Regions from separate parts of the Klebsiella sp. KE9456 genome, predicted to be linked through region 1. Evidence: predicted binding sites of a transcription regulator. Region 1 holds the regulator's gene; the other holds the start of a gene.
What was found. The regulator sigma-54, encoded in region 1, starts transcription at its own class of promoters, with help from an activator protein. The targets are predictions, from matches to a motif close to GTTGGCACANNTTTCGCTNT.

Region 1 (8,000 bases):
TACGGGACAACATTTAATTCCAGCGGCCTGAAAATGCGCGGGAACCTACGCAGCAAAAATGCCGAGCTGATTGAAAAGGTTAGAACCTCTTATGAAATTCAGAACAAACAAACTCAGCCTTAAGATTGCGCTCGCCAGCGCCTTACTGGCCGCCAGCTTGCCGGCACTGGCAAAAACGGGTGATACCGATCAGCCGATTCATATTGAATCCGATCAGCAGTCGCTGGATATGCAGGGCAACGTCGTGACCTTTACTGGTAATGTTGTCGTCACGCAGGGAACGATCAAAATCAATGCTGATAAAGTTGTCGTCACCCGTCCCGGCGGAGAGAAAGGCAAAGAAGTGATCGACGGTTACGGTAACCCGGCAACCTTCTACCAGATGCAGGACAATGGCAAACCAGTAAAAGGCCGCGCATCAAAGATGCATTATGAACTGCAAAATGACTTTGTCGTTCTGACCGGTAATGCCCATCTGGAACAGCTTGATAGCAATATTCAGGGTGACAAAATCACCTATCTGGTGAAAGAGCAAAAAATGCAGGCGTTCAGCAATAAAGGTGGACGTGTAACCACGGTACTGGTTCCTTCGCAGTTGCAGGACAAAGGCAACGATCAGTCAAAGAAGGGTAAGTAATTCGTTATGGCAACATTAACTGCAAAGAATCTCGCCAAAGCCTATAAAGGCCGCCGGGTGGTGGAAGATGTCAGTCTGACCGTCAACTCCGGGGAGATTGTCGGCCTGCTGGGCCCGAACGGCGCCGGTAAGACAACCACTTTCTATATGGTGGTCGGTATTGTACCGCGCGACGCGGGCAACATTATTATTGATGATGAAGACATCAGCTTGCTGCCTCTGCATGCCCGCGCCCGCCGCGGTATCGGCTACCTGCCGCAGGAAGCGTCTATTTTCCGTCGCCTGAGCGTTTACGATAACCTGATGGCCGTATTGCAGATTCGCGACGATCTCAGCAATGAGCAGCGTGAAGACCGGGCAAAAGAGCTTATGGAAGAGTTTCATATTGAGCACCTGCGCGATAACATCGGCCAGGCGCTCTCCGGCGGTGAACGTCGCCGGGTAGAAATCGCCCGCGCGCTGGCCGCTAACCCGAAGTTTATCCTGCTGGATGAACCTTTCGCCGGCGTTGACCCGATTTCCGTTATCGATATCAAACGCATTATTGAACACCTGCGCGACAGCGGACTTGGCGTACTGATCACCGACCATAACGTCAGAGAGACGCTGGCCGTTTGTGAGCGCGCCTATATCGTCAGCCAGGGGCACCTGATTGCCCATGGTACGCCGCAACAAATCCTTGAAGACGAGCAGGTTAAGCGCGTGTATCTTGGGGAAGACTTCAGACTCTGATAGGGTAGAGGTTACAGACGTTTTAGCCGGAGATATTAGCTCTGAATATGAAGCAAGGTTTGCAATTAAGGTTAAGCCAACAGCTTGCCATGACGCCACAACTACAGCAGGCAATTCGCCTGTTGCAGTTGTCCACGTTAGAACTCCAGCAAGAACTCCAGCAGGCGCTGGAGAGTAACCCGTTGCTCGAGCAAACCGATCTTCACGATGAGGTAGAAACCAAAGAGACAGAGGATCGCGAATCTCTGGATAGCGTTGACGCTCTTGAGCAGAAAGATATGCCGGAAGAGTTACCGCTTGACGCCAGCTGGGATGAGATTTACACCGCAGGTACCCCGTCAGGCAACGGGGTGGATTATCAGGATGATGAACTGCCGATTTATCAGGGGGAAACCACCCAGAGCCTGCAGGATTATCTGATGTGGCAGGTGGAACTCACCCCTTTCACTGACACCGATCGCGCTATCGCCACGTCGATCGTCGATGCCGTTGATGATACTGGCTACCTGACCGTTTCTGTTGAAGAGATCGTGGAAAGCATCGGCGATGATGAAATCGGGCTTGAAGAGGTCGAAGCCGTTCTCAAACGTGTTCAGCGTTTCGATCCCGTCGGCGTAGCGGCAAAAGATCTGCGCGACTGCCTGCTGGTCCAGCTTTCTCAGTTTGCCAAAGAGACGCCATGGATTGATGAAGCGCGACAGATCATTAGCGATCATCTCGATCTGCTGGCCAATCATGATTTCCGCACATTGATGCGCGTCACCCGTCTCAAAGAAGACGTCCTCAAAGAAGCAGTAAATCTGATCCAGTCGCTGGATCCGCGCCCTGGCCAGTCCATTCAGACCGGTGAACCCGAATATGTTATTCCTGATGTTCTGGTGCGCAAAGTGAACGGTCGCTGGGTGGTCGAACTCAATTCAGACAGCCTTCCGCGCCTGAAGATCAATCAGCACTATGCAGCCATGGGTAACAGCGCACGCAACGATGCGGACGGTCAGTTTATCCGCAGTAATCTACAGGAAGCCCGCTGGCTTATCAAAAGTCTGGAAAGCCGTAACGATACACTGTTACGCGTCAGTCGCTGTATCGTTGAACAGCAGCAGGCCTTCTTTGAACAGGGTGAAGAGTTTATGAAGCCGATGGTTCTGGCAGATATTGCCCAGGCCGTCGAAATGCATGAATCCACTATCTCACGCGTTACCACGCAAAAATACCTGCACAGTCCACGCGGTATTTTTGAGCTGAAGTATTTCTTCTCCAGCCATGTCAACACCGAAGGCGGCGGCGAAGCATCGTCGACAGCCATTCGTGCGCTGGTGAAGAAGTTAATCGCCGCGGAGAACCCCGCGAAGCCATTGAGCGACAGTAAACTCACCACCATGTTATCCGAGCAGGGTATTATGGTGGCGCGCCGTACCGTCGCTAAGTACCGAGAATCTTTATCTATTCCGCCGTCAAACCAGCGTAAACAGTTAGTTTGACCCAACCGATAAGGAAGACACTATGCAGCTCAACATTACAGGGCAAAACGTCGAAATAACCCCCGCAATGCGTGATTTCGTGAATGCGAAATTTAGCAAACTGGAGCAGTTTTTCGACAGGATCAACCAGGTCTATATAGTGTTAAAAGTAGAGAAGGTGACGCAAATTGCGGATGCCAATCTGCATGTCAATGGTGGTGAAATCCATGCCAGTGCGGAAGGGCAGGATATGTACGCCGCCATCGATGGTCTTATTGATAAGCTGGCGAGACAGTTAACAAAACATAAAGATAAACTGAAACAACACTAATTGTCCGGGCAATAGCCTGTGCCAACCGCTTACCGGCGGTTGGCAAGGCAGAGCTCAGGTGAAATTATGACAAATAACGATTCGGCTCTACAACTGAGCAACGTCCTTAACCAGGAATGTACCCGTAGCCAGGTTCACTGCCAAAGCAAAAAACGCGCGCTGGAAATCATCAGCGAGCTGGCGGCAAAACAGCTAAGCTTACCGCCCCAGGTGGTGTTCGAAGCCATTCTCACCCGTGAAAAAATGGGCAGTACCGGGATTGGTAACGGTATTGCGATTCCACATGGCAAACTTGAAGAGGATACGCTACGGGCTGTGGGCGTTTTTGTTCAGTTGGAAACCCCCATCGCATTCGATGCTATCGACAATCAACCCGTCGATCTCCTGTTTGCTCTTCTCGTTCCCGCCGATCAAACAAAAACGCATCTGCATACGCTGTCGCTGGTCGCAAAACGTCTGGCGGATAAAACCATTTGCCGTCGCCTGCGCGCCGCACAAAGTGATGAAGAGCTATATGACATCATCACCGGTTCAGGAAGCAATGATGAAGCATAACAGGAATCGCACCTTACTCTTTATCGTACTGAGGAGAAACGGTACATGGTACTGATGATCGTCAGCGGCCGTTCAGGGTCGGGGAAATCCGTCGCCCTGCGAGCGCTGGAAGATATGGGCTTTTACTGCGTGGATAACCTGCCAGTTGTACTGCTGCCCGAACTGGCACGCACCCTTGCGGACAGAAATATTTCGGCGGCCGTCAGCATTGATGTGCGTAATATGCCCGAGTCGCCGGAAGTCTTTGAGCAGGCGATGAAAAACCTGCCCGCCGAATTTTCGCCTCAGTTGTTGTTCCTTGATGCCGATCGTAACACCTTAATTCGCCGCTATAGCGATACGCGGCGCCTGCACCCGCTCTCGAGTAAAAACCTGTCGCTGGAAAGCGCTATTGATGAAGAGAGCGATCTGTTGGAGCCTTTGCGTTCCCGCGCCGACCTGATTGTCGATACTTCCGAAATGTCAGTGCATGAACTGGCTGAAATGCTGCGCACGCGTTTGTTAGGTAAACGCGAACGCGAACTGACAATGGTCTTCGAATCCTTTGGCTTTAAGCACGGCATCCCCATCGACGCTGACTACGTCTTTGATGTGCGCTTCCTGCCAAACCCGCACTGGGATCCAAAGCTGCGTCCAATGACTGGCCTCGATAAACCGGTCGCCGCCTTCCTCGATCGACACACAGAAGTTCACAATTTTATCTACCAGACCCGCAGCTATCTTGAGCTATGGTTACCCATGCTGGAGACCAATAACCGCAGCTATCTGACGGTGGCGATTGGTTGTACCGGGGGTAAACACCGTTCAGTTTACGTCGCCGAACAGCTGGCGGACTACTTCCGCTCGCGCGGTAAAAACGTGCAGTCTCGTCACCGGACGCTGGAAAAACGTAAATCATGACCGTGAAGCAAACCGTTGAGATCACCAATAAGCTGGGCATGCACGCTCGTCCGGCAATGAAATTATTCGAATTAATGCAGAACTATGATGCTGAGGTGCTGTTGCGCAATGACGAAGGGATTGAAGCTGAAGCCAATAGCGTGATAGCCCTGCTGATGCTCGACTCGGCCAAAGGGCGGCAGATTGAGATTGAAGCCAACGGTCCGCAAGAAGCTGAGGCGCTGGCGGCGGTTATCGCGCTCTTCAATGCCGGATTTGATGAAGACTAAACCCTTCGCGGTCGTTCTATGCTTACCGGGGCTGAAAGAAAATGAGAACACGGCAAGCATCAATGTAGCTTATGCTCCCGCATAAACCCCTCCCCGCCTAACTGGCGCATCTGCCGCAAAATCCACGCCTGACGGCTGCGGACGTACCCTGACGGCGCATCGACGCGAAAACGAATCGGATTTGGCAAAACCGCAGCCAACAGCGCCGCTTCAGATGCCGTCAACTTACTCGCCGGCTTATGAAAATAGCGCTGCGACGCGGCCTCCACGCCAAACGTTCCATGACCAAACTCAGCGATATTCAAATAAACGGTAAGAATGCGTTTTTTGCTCCACACCATCTCAATACCGACGGTCAGCCCCGCTTCCAGACCTTTTCTTAGCCAACTGCGCCCTTCCCACAGGAACAGGTTTTTCGCCGTCTGCTGTGACAGGGTCGATGCGCCGCGAATCCGGTTCTCATGACGCTCATTATGGGCTAACGCCTTCTCAATCGCCGGGATATCAAATCCCCAATGTTCCGGGAATTTCTGATCTTCTGCGGCAATAACCGCCAGCCCCATCCAGGGCGAAATCTGATCCATTCCCACCCAGTCGGAATGGGCAACGTACTGAAAATCGCCGGAGAGCCAGGAGCCAGCTTGCCGCTCCAGCATCACCGCAGAAAAAGGCACCGGCAGAATGCTAAACAACGCAATTCCTCCGCACCATACCGCTACACACACCAACAACAGCCGCAGCAAAAAGCGCTTAATCATCGGCAGTGGTGAAAAGCGGTATTTCATGCAGCCAGAACCAGCACGCGCGCAACCAGTTTTTCAATGCCGCTTGCCGCTTCGGCAATATTCTGCGCCAGCATATACGCCGGAGTCGTCACGACTTTGTTATCTTCATCAACCACAATATCATCGACCGGGCAAGGTACATGTTCAGCTCCCATCTCTTCTATCGCATCGGCGGTATCAAGATCGGTACCGATAGTCACGCGCAGCGGGATGGTGAAAATTTTAGCTAACAGAGCCGGAGCGATACAAATAAAGCCCAGTGGTTTACCGGCCTGATGCATTGCCAGCGCCAGCGCTTTCAGATCGCTATCAACCTCACAATGACTGCCCTGTGAGGCGAAATTGCTGAGATTCTTCGCCGCGCCAAAACCGCCTGGCACGATCAGCGCATCCAGCTCATCCGCCCTGGCAGCCGCCAGAGGCCGAATCTGTCCACGCGCAATACGCGCTGCTTCCACGAGCACATTGCGGCTTTCAGACTGCACTTCACCGGTCAAATGATTGATGACATCGGTTTGTACTTTATCAGGCGCGAAACAGATGGCCTCGGCACCGTTGCGGACGATAGCCAGTATGGTGATGACCGCTTCATGAATTTCGCTTCCGTCATAAACACCGCAACCGCTCAACACGACACCAATTCTCTTCATCACATCAGCCCCTTAGTACAAGTCTATGAAACCAGTAAAAAATTTTGATTTACTCGCTATGCTTCACATATTTTACCGATTCACGTAACAAATTATTTAAGGTTTGCTATCTTAATGAGCGAGCAAACCAAATTCTCAGGTTGCGCCGCGTAAAAAATCACTCAAATGATTCTGGCCCAACAACCCGTTCCCTGGTGTTGGCGCAGTATTCGCGCACCCCGGTTTATCCGGGGTCATTTTTTCTCCGCCGCCGCGACCCATGCTTTTAGCACGGCTACATCGCTTTGCCACTCGGATTTCATCTCTTCAACCCATTCAGCAACATTATCTGACCATGCGGGCAGATCCGGTGTTTGAATCTGCTGACCAAGCTGCTGAATGTGACGTAAGCCGATTGAGCCCGCAGCCCCCTTTATCTTATGTCCTTCATCGACAATCCCTTTTTGGTCATGCGCGGTCAGATTTGATTCGAGTACAGCCAGATAACCCGGCATCATTCTCTCAAAAACCGCCAGACCATCATTAATCAACTTTGGTCCCACCAGCGAGATGTATTGCTCAAGCATGGGAATATCCAGCACAAAAGTCGATTTATCGACATCTATAGAGGGCATCTCGTTCTCTTCCTCTTCCGGTGAATCCCAGTATTTCTTGATAATCGCGGTTAACGCCGGAACAGAGAGTGGCTTACTGAGCACATCGTCCATCCCTGCCTCCAGATACTCTTTTTTATCCTTCAGTACGTTAGCCGTGAGCGCCACCAACGGCGGAAGTTGATCAGCAGTGAAACGTTGCTTCAACTGACGAGAGATATCCAGGCCCGTCATATCCGGCAATTGAATATCCAGCAGCACCAGATCATATTCACCGGGGGTAAACATCTCCAGCGCGGCTTTCCCGGTCATAGCCACATCCACGCTGTTACCCAGTTTCTCCAGCACCGAGCGCGCGACAACCACGTTTAATTCGATATCCTCCACCAGCAGCACATTCAGTGCGGGTAATGGCATATCATCTTGCGCCAGAGTATCTTCCACTTCTTCCGCAACGGCAGGCGCATGTACGGTGAGAGTGAAGATCGCTCCCTTACCTGGCTGACTGGAAACGCAAATATCGCCCCCCATATTCCGCGCCAGGCGACGTGATACGGCGAGGCCGATGCCGGTACCGGTTGCCGGTTTGCCGCCATGGCTATCTTTGACCTGATAATACATCGCGAAAATCTTATCCTGCTCCGCTTCAGGAATGCCGATCCCCGAATCTTCCACTTCAAAGTGCAGGATATCGCCTGCATCATAGCGCACGCGAACGTTCACACACCCGCCTTGCGGGGTAAACTTCACGGCATTACTGATAAGATTCCACAAAATTTGACGCAGACGCGTACCATCGGTGATCACTTTATGCGGCAGCGGCAAGGTAGGTTCCAGCACAAATTGCAGACCTTTCTGCTGCGTCTGAAGGCCAGAGAGGTTTTCCAGATCGGCAAGGAAACCGGTGAAATCAACCGGCTGGTTGTCCAACTGAATTTTACGCCGTTCCATCTTATCCATCTCAATAATATCGTTGAAGATATTACCCAGCGTTACTGCAGAGACATGGATAGTTTTCAGGTATTTTTCCTGTTCGTCAGTCAGTTCGGTATCCAGCAGGATCCGGCTAAGCCCCACGATGCCATTAA
Region 2 (8,000 bases), on a different contig from region 1:
TCCGCGATTTGCGCCTGCCACGGAGAGACATCGCCAATATTGGCCGCGACCCACTGCGGGTTGTAGTAGCTTTCCAGATAGCGTTCGCCGCTATCACACAGCAGAGTAACAATTGAGCCGGTACTGCCCTCTTCACGCATACGAACGGCCTGGTGCAGCACTCCCCACATATTGGTGCCGGTTGATGCCCCGACCTTACGTCCGAGCAGCGTTTCCAGCCACAGCGCGGTGGCGACGCTGGCGGCATCCGGCACGCGAAGCATCTCATCGACCACATCGGGGATAAATGAAGGTTCGACGCGTGGGCGGCCGATACCCTCAATTTTGCTGCCGACCGGGCTGCGGAGGCGGGTATCGCGGCTCTGCCAGTAGTCCATAAAAACCGAGTTTTGCGGGTCAACCACCATTAACCGGGTATCATAACCCTGACTGCGGATGTAGCGGCCAATGGTTGCCGAGGTTCCGCCGGTGCCTGCGCTCATGACGATACAGGAGGGCTGGGGGTGAGGTTCATGGCTCATCTGGCGGAAGATGCTGTCGGCGATATTGTTATTTCCACGCCAGTCGGTAGCGCGTTCGGCAAAGGTAAACTGATCCATATAATGACCGTTCAGTTCGCGTACCAGCGTTTCGGAAGCCGCATAGATTTCACAGGCATTGTCGACAAAGTGACAGCGGCCACCATAAAACTCAATTTGTTCAATTTTACGTCTCGCCGTACAGGAAGGCATAACGGCGATAAACGGCAGGCCTAAAAGACGGGCGAAGTATGCTTCAGAGACAGCAGTAGAACCGGAAGAGGATTCGATAATTGTCGTTCCTTCTTTAATCCAGCCGTTGCACAAACCATAGAGAAACAGGGAGCGGGCCAGGCGATGCTTCAGACTGCCGGTCGGATGGGTACTTTCATCTTTCAGGTAAAGCTGGATGCCGGGGAATGCCGGCAACGCAAGACGAATAAGATGCGTGTCGGCAGAACGCTGATAATCGGCATTAATTTCGCTAATCGCGTGTTTTACCCATGCGCTGTTCATGTTGATTTCCTGTTTGTCATTTTGTGCCCAGCTTAGCGGAAACAGAAGGAAAAATTGTTGCCATTTAACCTTTCAATTACAATGAACGGAGTAAATTTTTCTCTCGAGGTGCGCAATGTTAGATAAAATAGACCGTAAGCTGCTTTCTCTGCTGCAAAATGACTGTACCCTTTCTTTGCAGGCGCTGGCTGATGCCGTTAATCTGACCACCACGCCCTGCTGGAAGCGTCTGAAGCGGCTGGAAGACGACGGTATTCTTCGCGGGCGCGTTGCCTTGCTGGATGCGGAAAAAGTCGGGCTTGGGCTGACGGCCTTTGTGCTGATTAAGACGCAGCATCACAGTAGCGACTGGTATTGCCGCTTTGTCAGCGAGGTCAAGCAGATGGCGGAGGTTCTCGGCTTCTGGCGCATGGCGGGAGAGTATGACTATCTGCTGCGGGTGCAGGTGGCAGATATGAAGAGCTACGATGATTTTTATAAACGTCTGGTGAATAGCGTGCCAGGGCTCTCGGATGTCACTTCGAGTTTTGCGATGGAACAGATAAAATACACCACAGCCTTGCCTATTGATTAACGGCTTCTGCCGCCACGAATTATACATTCAGGATTTAACCGCTTGCGATTATTTGTTCAACTTAGCTGGTATTTTCGCCGGGAGTGGCGCCGTTATTTCGGCGCCGTTACTCTGCTGATTATCATTGCCATTCTCCAGTTGGTGCCGCCAAAAGTGGTGGGCATCGTGGTTGATGGCGTCACGAAACAACACGACACCACAGAAAAGGTATGGATGTGGATCGTCCTGCTGATCGTTATTGCGGTGATGGTCTATCTGCTGCGCTATGTCTGGCGCGTTCTGCTGTTTGGCGCCTCTTATCAACTGGCTATAGAGCTACGCGAGGATTTCTATCGCCAGCTTAGTCGTCAGCATCCGGCTTTTTATCTGCGCCACCGTACCGGCGATCTGATTGCCCGCGCAACAAATGATGTTGATCGGGTGGTTTTTGCTGCCGGCGAAGGGGTGTTGACGCTGGTGGATTCCATGGTCATGGGCTGTGCGGTGCTGATTGTGATGTCGACGCAGATCAGCTGGCAGTTAACCTTGCTGTCGCTGCTGCCGATGCCAATTATGGCGCTGGCGATCAAGCGCAATGGCGAGGTGTTACATGAGCGCTTTCGCGTGGCGCAGGCGGCATTTTCCAGCCTGAACGATCGTACTCAGGAGAGCCTGACCAGTATTCGCATGATCAAAGCCTTTGGCCTTGAAGACCGGCAATCGGCGCAGTTTGCCGCCGATGCCGCGGATACCGGGGCGAAAAATATGCGCGTGGCGCGCATTGACGCCCGCTTTGATCCCACGATTTATCTCGCCATAGGTACTGCCAACCTGCTGGCGATCGGCGGCGGTAGTTGGATGGTTTTGCAGGGCAGCATGACCCTTGGGCAGCTTACCAGCTTTGTGATGTATCTCGGCCTGATGATTTGGCCAATGCTGGCGCTGGCGTGGATGTTTAACATCGTCGAGCGCGGCAGCGCGGCCTATGCGCGGATTCGTACCATGCTGGAAGAGGCGCCGGTCGTTAACGACGGCAGAGAACCCGCGGCGGAAGGGCGGGGTGTACTCAGCTTCGCTGTTCATAAATTTATCTATCCACAGGCCAATCGTGCCGCTCTGGAAAAGGTCAATTTTACGCTGCAGCCCGGGCAGAGACTGGGCATTTGCGGGCCGACCGGTTCCGGCAAGAGCACTATACTGGCATTGCTTCAGCGTCATTTTGACGTGACTGAAGGTGACATCCGCTTCCACAATGTTCCTCTGACCCGGCTACAACTGGATAGCTGGCGTGCCCGACTGGCGGTGGTCAACCAAACGCCATTTTTGTTTTCCGATACTGTCGCCAGAAACATTGCGCTCGGCAAACCGGAGGCGACGCAGGCGCAAATTGAGCATGTCGCGCGGCTTGCCTGCGTGCATGAAGATATCCTGCGTCTGCCGCAGGGATATAACACCGAAGTCGGTGAGCGCGGCGTGATGCTTTCCGGCGGGCAGAAACAGCGCATTTCCATTGCCCGCGCGCTACTGCTGGAGGCGGAGATTCTGATTCTTGATGATGCGCTGTCGGCGGTGGACGGCCGCACGGAACACCAGATTTTGCATAATTTGTCGCAGTGGGGGGAGGGGCGGACGCTGATCATCTGCGCCCATCGCCTGTCGGCGTTGACGGAAGCCAGCGAGATCCTCGTGATGCAGCATGGGCATGTCGCCCAGCGTGGTCGCCATGAGGCTCTGAGCGCACAGCCGGGCTGGTATCGCGATATGTACCGTTATCAACAGCTGGAAGCGGCGCTGGATGATGTGCCACAAGAACCAGAGGAGGTCGCTGGTGCGTAGTTTTACTGAACTCTGGCCGACGTTAAAGCGCCTGTTGGCTTATGGTTCTCCGTGGCGCAAACCGTTAATGATCGCGGTTATCATCATGTGGGTTGCGGCGATAGCGGAAGTGAGCGGTCCGCTGTTGATTAGTTACTTTATTGATAACATGGTCGCGAAACATGCGTTGCCGCTGAAGTTAGTGTGCGGCCTCGCCGCCGCCTACATTGGCTTGCAAATGCTTGCTGCAATTTTGCATTACTGTCAGGCACTGCTGTTTAATCGGGCCGCGGTCGGCGTGGTGCAGCAGTTGCGGAGCGACGTGATGGATGCCGCGCTGCGTCAGCCGCTCAGCGAGTTTGATACCCAGCCGGTCGGACAGCTTATCTCACGGGTGACTAACGATACGGAAGTGATTCGTGATCTGTACGTCACCGTTGTGGCTACCGTATTGCGTAGCGCTGCTTTGATTGGCGCGATGCTGGTGGCGATGTTTAGCCTCGACTGGCGGATGGCGCTGGTGGCTATTGCCATCTTCCCCGCGGTGCTGAGCGTGATGATGATTTATCAGCGCTACAGCACGCCAATCGTCAGACGCGTCCGCAGTTGGCTGGCGGATATTAACGACGGTTTTAATGAAGTGATTAACGGCATGGGGGTTATTCAGCAGTTCCGCCAGCAGGCGCGGTTCGGCGAGCGGATGCGTGAAGCCAGCTACGCGCACTATCTGGCGCGTATGCAAACGCTGCGCCTCGATGGCTTTCTGCTGCGTCCGTTGCTGAGTTTATTCTCTTCATTAATTCTCTGCGGTTTGTTGATGCTGTTTGCTTTTAGTCGCAGCGGAATGATTGAGGTCGGGGTGCTGTACGCCTTTATTAGCTATCTTGGGCGCCTGAACGAGCCGCTTATTGAGTTGACAACTCAGCAGTCGATGCTGCAGCAGGCGGTCGTCGCGGGGGAGCGGGTCTTCGAACTGATGGACAAACCGCGCCAGGCCTGGGGCGAGGATAACGAACCGTTGCGGAGTGGAGAGATCAGTATCGAACATCTCTCTTTTGCCTATCGCGACGATAGCCTGGTGTTGCAGGACATCAATCTCACTATCCCGTCGCGCAGTTTTGTGGCGCTGGTCGGCCACACCGGTAGCGGTAAAAGCACTCTGGCGAGCCTGATGATGGGATACTATCCGTTAACTCAGGGAGAGATTTGTATCGATGGTCGTCCGCTTCCTTCATTAAGCCACCGTGCACTACGCCAGGGGATTGCGATGGTGCAGCAGGATCCGGTCGTGCTGGCGGATACCTTCTATGCTAACGTCACGCTTGGCCGCGATATCAGCGAAGCTCAGGTCTGGGACGCGCTGGAAGCGGTGCAACTGGCAGGGCTGGCTCGTGAAATGGATGGCGGGCTTTATACGCAGTTGGGCGAGCAGGGGAATAACCTCTCTGTCGGTCAGAAGCAGTTACTGGCGCTGGCTCGCGTGCTGGTCGATACGCCGCAGGTGCTGATCCTTGATGAGGCGACGGCCAATATTGACTCCGGGACCGAGCAGGCGATTCAGCAGGCGCTGGCGCGGGTGCGTGAGCACACGACGCTGGTGGTGATTGCGCACCGCTTATCGACCATCGTCGAGGCTGATACGATTCTGGTATTGCATCGCGGTCAGGCCGTAGAGCGCGGGAGCCATCAGCAACTGCTGGCGGCTAAAGGCCGTTACTGGCAGATGTATCAGTTGCAATTAGCGGGCGAAGAGCTGGCGGCCAGCGCCCAGGAAGCGTCGCTTATTGCCTGATGCACTATAAGCAGGCAGTCTCTGCATTGTGGTTTAATCTGGTGCAAGAATGTCACATATTGCGCACTGAAATGGTGCGATTTTAGTTGGTGGCGGCGTTTTGTCGCTTCGTTTCAGCAGAGTTACTCTTTTTCCTCCGCATTCAAGGGCCGCTTAGCGGCCCTTTTTCATTTCTGGCATAGCCTTTGCTTTATTCCCTGCGTGTTAGCTGCGGCCATTACCGAATTCTGACTGGAGGGGACTTATGAAACTGGTTACCGTGGTAATCAAACCATTCAAACTGGAAGACGTGCGTGAAGCATTATCTTCAATGGGTATTCAGGGCCTCACGGTCACTGAAGTTAAAGGGTTCGGCCGTCAGAAAGGCCACGCGGAGCTTTATCGCGGTGCCGAATACAGCGTTAATTTTCTTCCTAAAGTGAAGATTGACGTTGCGATTGCTGACGATCAGCTTGATGAAGTCATTGATGTCATTAGCAAAGCGGCTTACACCGGAAAGATTGGCGACGGCAAAATCTTTGTCGCCGAGCTGCAGCGCGTCATTCGCATTCGTACCGGCGAATCTGACGAAGCGGCACTGTAAATTTCAGAGCACACAGTGATGGGGAACGAAACAATGAAGATAGCAACAATGAAAACAGGTCTGGGAGCTCTGGCGCTTCTTCCGGGACTGGCGATGGCCGCTCCGGCAGTAGCTGATAAGGCCGACAACGCTTTTATGATGATTTGCACCGCGCTGGTGCTTTTTATGACCATTCCGGGAATTGCGCTGTTCTATGGTGGCTTGATCCGCAGTAAAAACGTTCTTTCTATGCTGACCCAGGTCATTGTGACCTTTGCTCTGGTCTGCGTGTTGTGGGTGGTTTATGGCTATACCCTGGCTTTCAGCACAGGCGGTAGCTTCTTCGGCAACTTCGACTGGGTACTGCTGAAGAATATTGAGTTAAAAGCGCTGATGGGCAGCTTCTATCAATATATTCATGTTGCTTTCCAGGGCTCTTTCGCCTGTATTACCGTCGGCCTGATTGTCGGTTCGCTGGCTGAACGTATCCGCTTCTCCGCGGTGCTGATTTTCGTGGTGGTATGGTTGACCCTCTCTTATGTGCCGATTGCGCATATGGTATGGGGCGGCGGCTTGCTGGCGACGCACGGCGCGCTTGATTTCGCGGGCGGTACGGTTGTACACATCAACGCCGCGGTTGCCGGACTGGTGGGTGCCTACATGATGGGCAAACGCGTTGGCTTTGGCAAAGAAGCGTTCAAACCGCATAATCTGCCGATGGTCTTCACCGGTACCGCTATTCTCTATGTTGGCTGGTTTGGCTTCAACGCCGGTTCAGCTAGCGCGGCGAACGAAATTGCCGGTCTGGCTTTCGTCAACACCGTAGTAGCAACGGCAGCGGCCATCCTGGCGTGGACCTTCGGTGAGTGGGCGACTCGCGGTAAACCGTCTCTGCTGGGCGCATGCTCCGGGGCCATTGCGGGCCTGGTCGGTATCACTCCAGCGTGTGGCTACATCGGTGTTGGCGCCTCTCTGATTGTGGGTATCGCGGCGGGCCTGGCGGGTCTGTGGGGCGTAACCGTGCTGAAACGTTGGTTGCGTGTTGACGATCCGTGCGATGTGTTCGGCGTACACGGCGTTTGCGGTATTGTCGGTTGTATCCTGACCGGTATCTTTGCTGCGGCCTCTCTGGGCGGCGTGGGTTATGCGGAAGGTGTGACCATGGGCCATCAGGTGCTGGTACAGCTGGAAAGTATTGCGCTCACTATCGTCTGGTCCGGTGTTGTTGCCTTTATTGGTTACAAAGTTGCCGATATGACCGTAGGTTTGCGCGTACCGGAAGACCAGGAACGCGAAGGTCTGGATGTGAACAGCCATGGCGAAAACGCCTACAATGCCTGATCAATAACGTATTTCCATGCACAACAGAGCCTCCCCAGGGAGGCTCTGTTTTTTTATGCGTTACGGTTACGTATCACGCCTTCCTGCACTGCCGATGCGACCAGCGTGCCATCCTGAGCGTAGAACTCACCGCGGACAAAACCCCGCGCGCTAGAGGCGGAGGTGCTTTCAACGCTGTAAAGCAGCCATTCGTTGATGTCGAACGGGCGATGGAACCACATTGAGTGATCGATAGTGGCAACCTGCATTCCTGGCTCCAGAAAACCGACGCCATGCGGCTGCAGCGCCACAGGCAGGAAGTTAAAGTCAGAAGCGTAGCCCAGCAGATACTGGTGAATACGGCGATCTTCCGGCACCGCCCCGTTGGCGCGGAGCCATACCTGGCGAGCTGGCTCTGCAACGTGGCCTTTCAGCGGGTTATGAAATTCAACCGGACGAATTTCCAGTGGTTTATCGCAGAGAAATTTATCTTTAACCTGCGGTGGCAAGAGGTGGGCCAGCTTACGGGCGATATCCGTTTCAGAGGGTAAGGCGTCCGGGGCGGGCACCGTGGGCATCGTTTTTTGATGTTCGTAGCCAGGTTCCGGGGCCTGAAAAGACGCGGTCATATAGAAAATAGGCTTGCCGTTCTGAATGGCCGCAACCCGGCGGGCGCTAAAGCTATTACCGTCGCGCAGGACTTCAACGTCATAGACGATAGGTTTCTGACTGTCCCCGGGACGCAGAAAGTAGCTGTGGAACGAGTGAACCAGACGTTCCGCCGGGACGGTCTCTTTGGCTGCATAGAGTGCCTGACCTACCACCTGGCCGCCAAAGACCTGGCGCAATCCCAGATCCTCGCTCTGCCCGCGGAATAGCCCTTCTTCAATTTTTTCCAGATTTAATAATCCCAGCAGATTGGTT

Region 2: the regulator sigma-54 is predicted to act here: its motif matches at 5,367-5,386, upstream of glnK (P-II family nitrogen regulator).

The regions. Positions count from the first base shown of each region.
Region 1 covers NZ_JBDYQK010000021.1:52,603-60,602, reverse strand. The annotation lists gene lptC (LPS export ABC transporter periplasmic protein LptC) at 1-123, shown strand, start outside; gene lptA (lipopolysaccharide ABC transporter substrate-binding protein LptA) at 92-637, shown strand; gene lptB (LPS export ABC transporter ATP-binding protein) at 644-1,369, shown strand; gene rpoN (RNA polymerase factor sigma-54) at 1,417-2,850, shown strand; gene hpf (ribosome hibernation promoting factor) at 2,873-3,160, shown strand; gene ptsN (PTS IIA-like nitrogen regulatory protein PtsN) at 3,227-3,715, shown strand; gene rapZ (RNase adapter RapZ) at 3,761-4,615, shown strand; gene npr (PTS phosphocarrier protein NPr) at 4,612-4,884, shown strand; gene mtgA (monofunctional biosynthetic peptidoglycan transglycosylase) at 4,944-5,669, opposite strand; gene elbB (isoprenoid biosynthesis glyoxalase ElbB) at 5,666-6,319, opposite strand; gene arcB (aerobic respiration two-component sensor histidine kinase ArcB) at 6,553-8,000, opposite strand, start outside.
Region 2 covers NZ_JBDYQK010000020.1:26,767-34,766, reverse strand. The annotation lists gene ABK821_RS19105 (PLP-dependent cysteine synthase family protein) at 1-1,034, opposite strand, end outside; gene ABK821_RS19100 (Lrp/AsnC family transcriptional regulator) at 1,150-1,608, shown strand; gene ABK821_RS19095 (SmdA family multidrug ABC transporter permease/ATP-binding protein) at 1,651-3,423, shown strand; gene ABK821_RS19090 (SmdB family multidrug efflux ABC transporter permease/ATP-binding protein) at 3,416-5,194, shown strand; gene glnK (P-II family nitrogen regulator) at 5,439-5,777, shown strand; gene amtB (ammonium transporter AmtB) at 5,811-7,097, shown strand; gene tesB (acyl-CoA thioesterase II) at 7,151-8,000, opposite strand, start outside.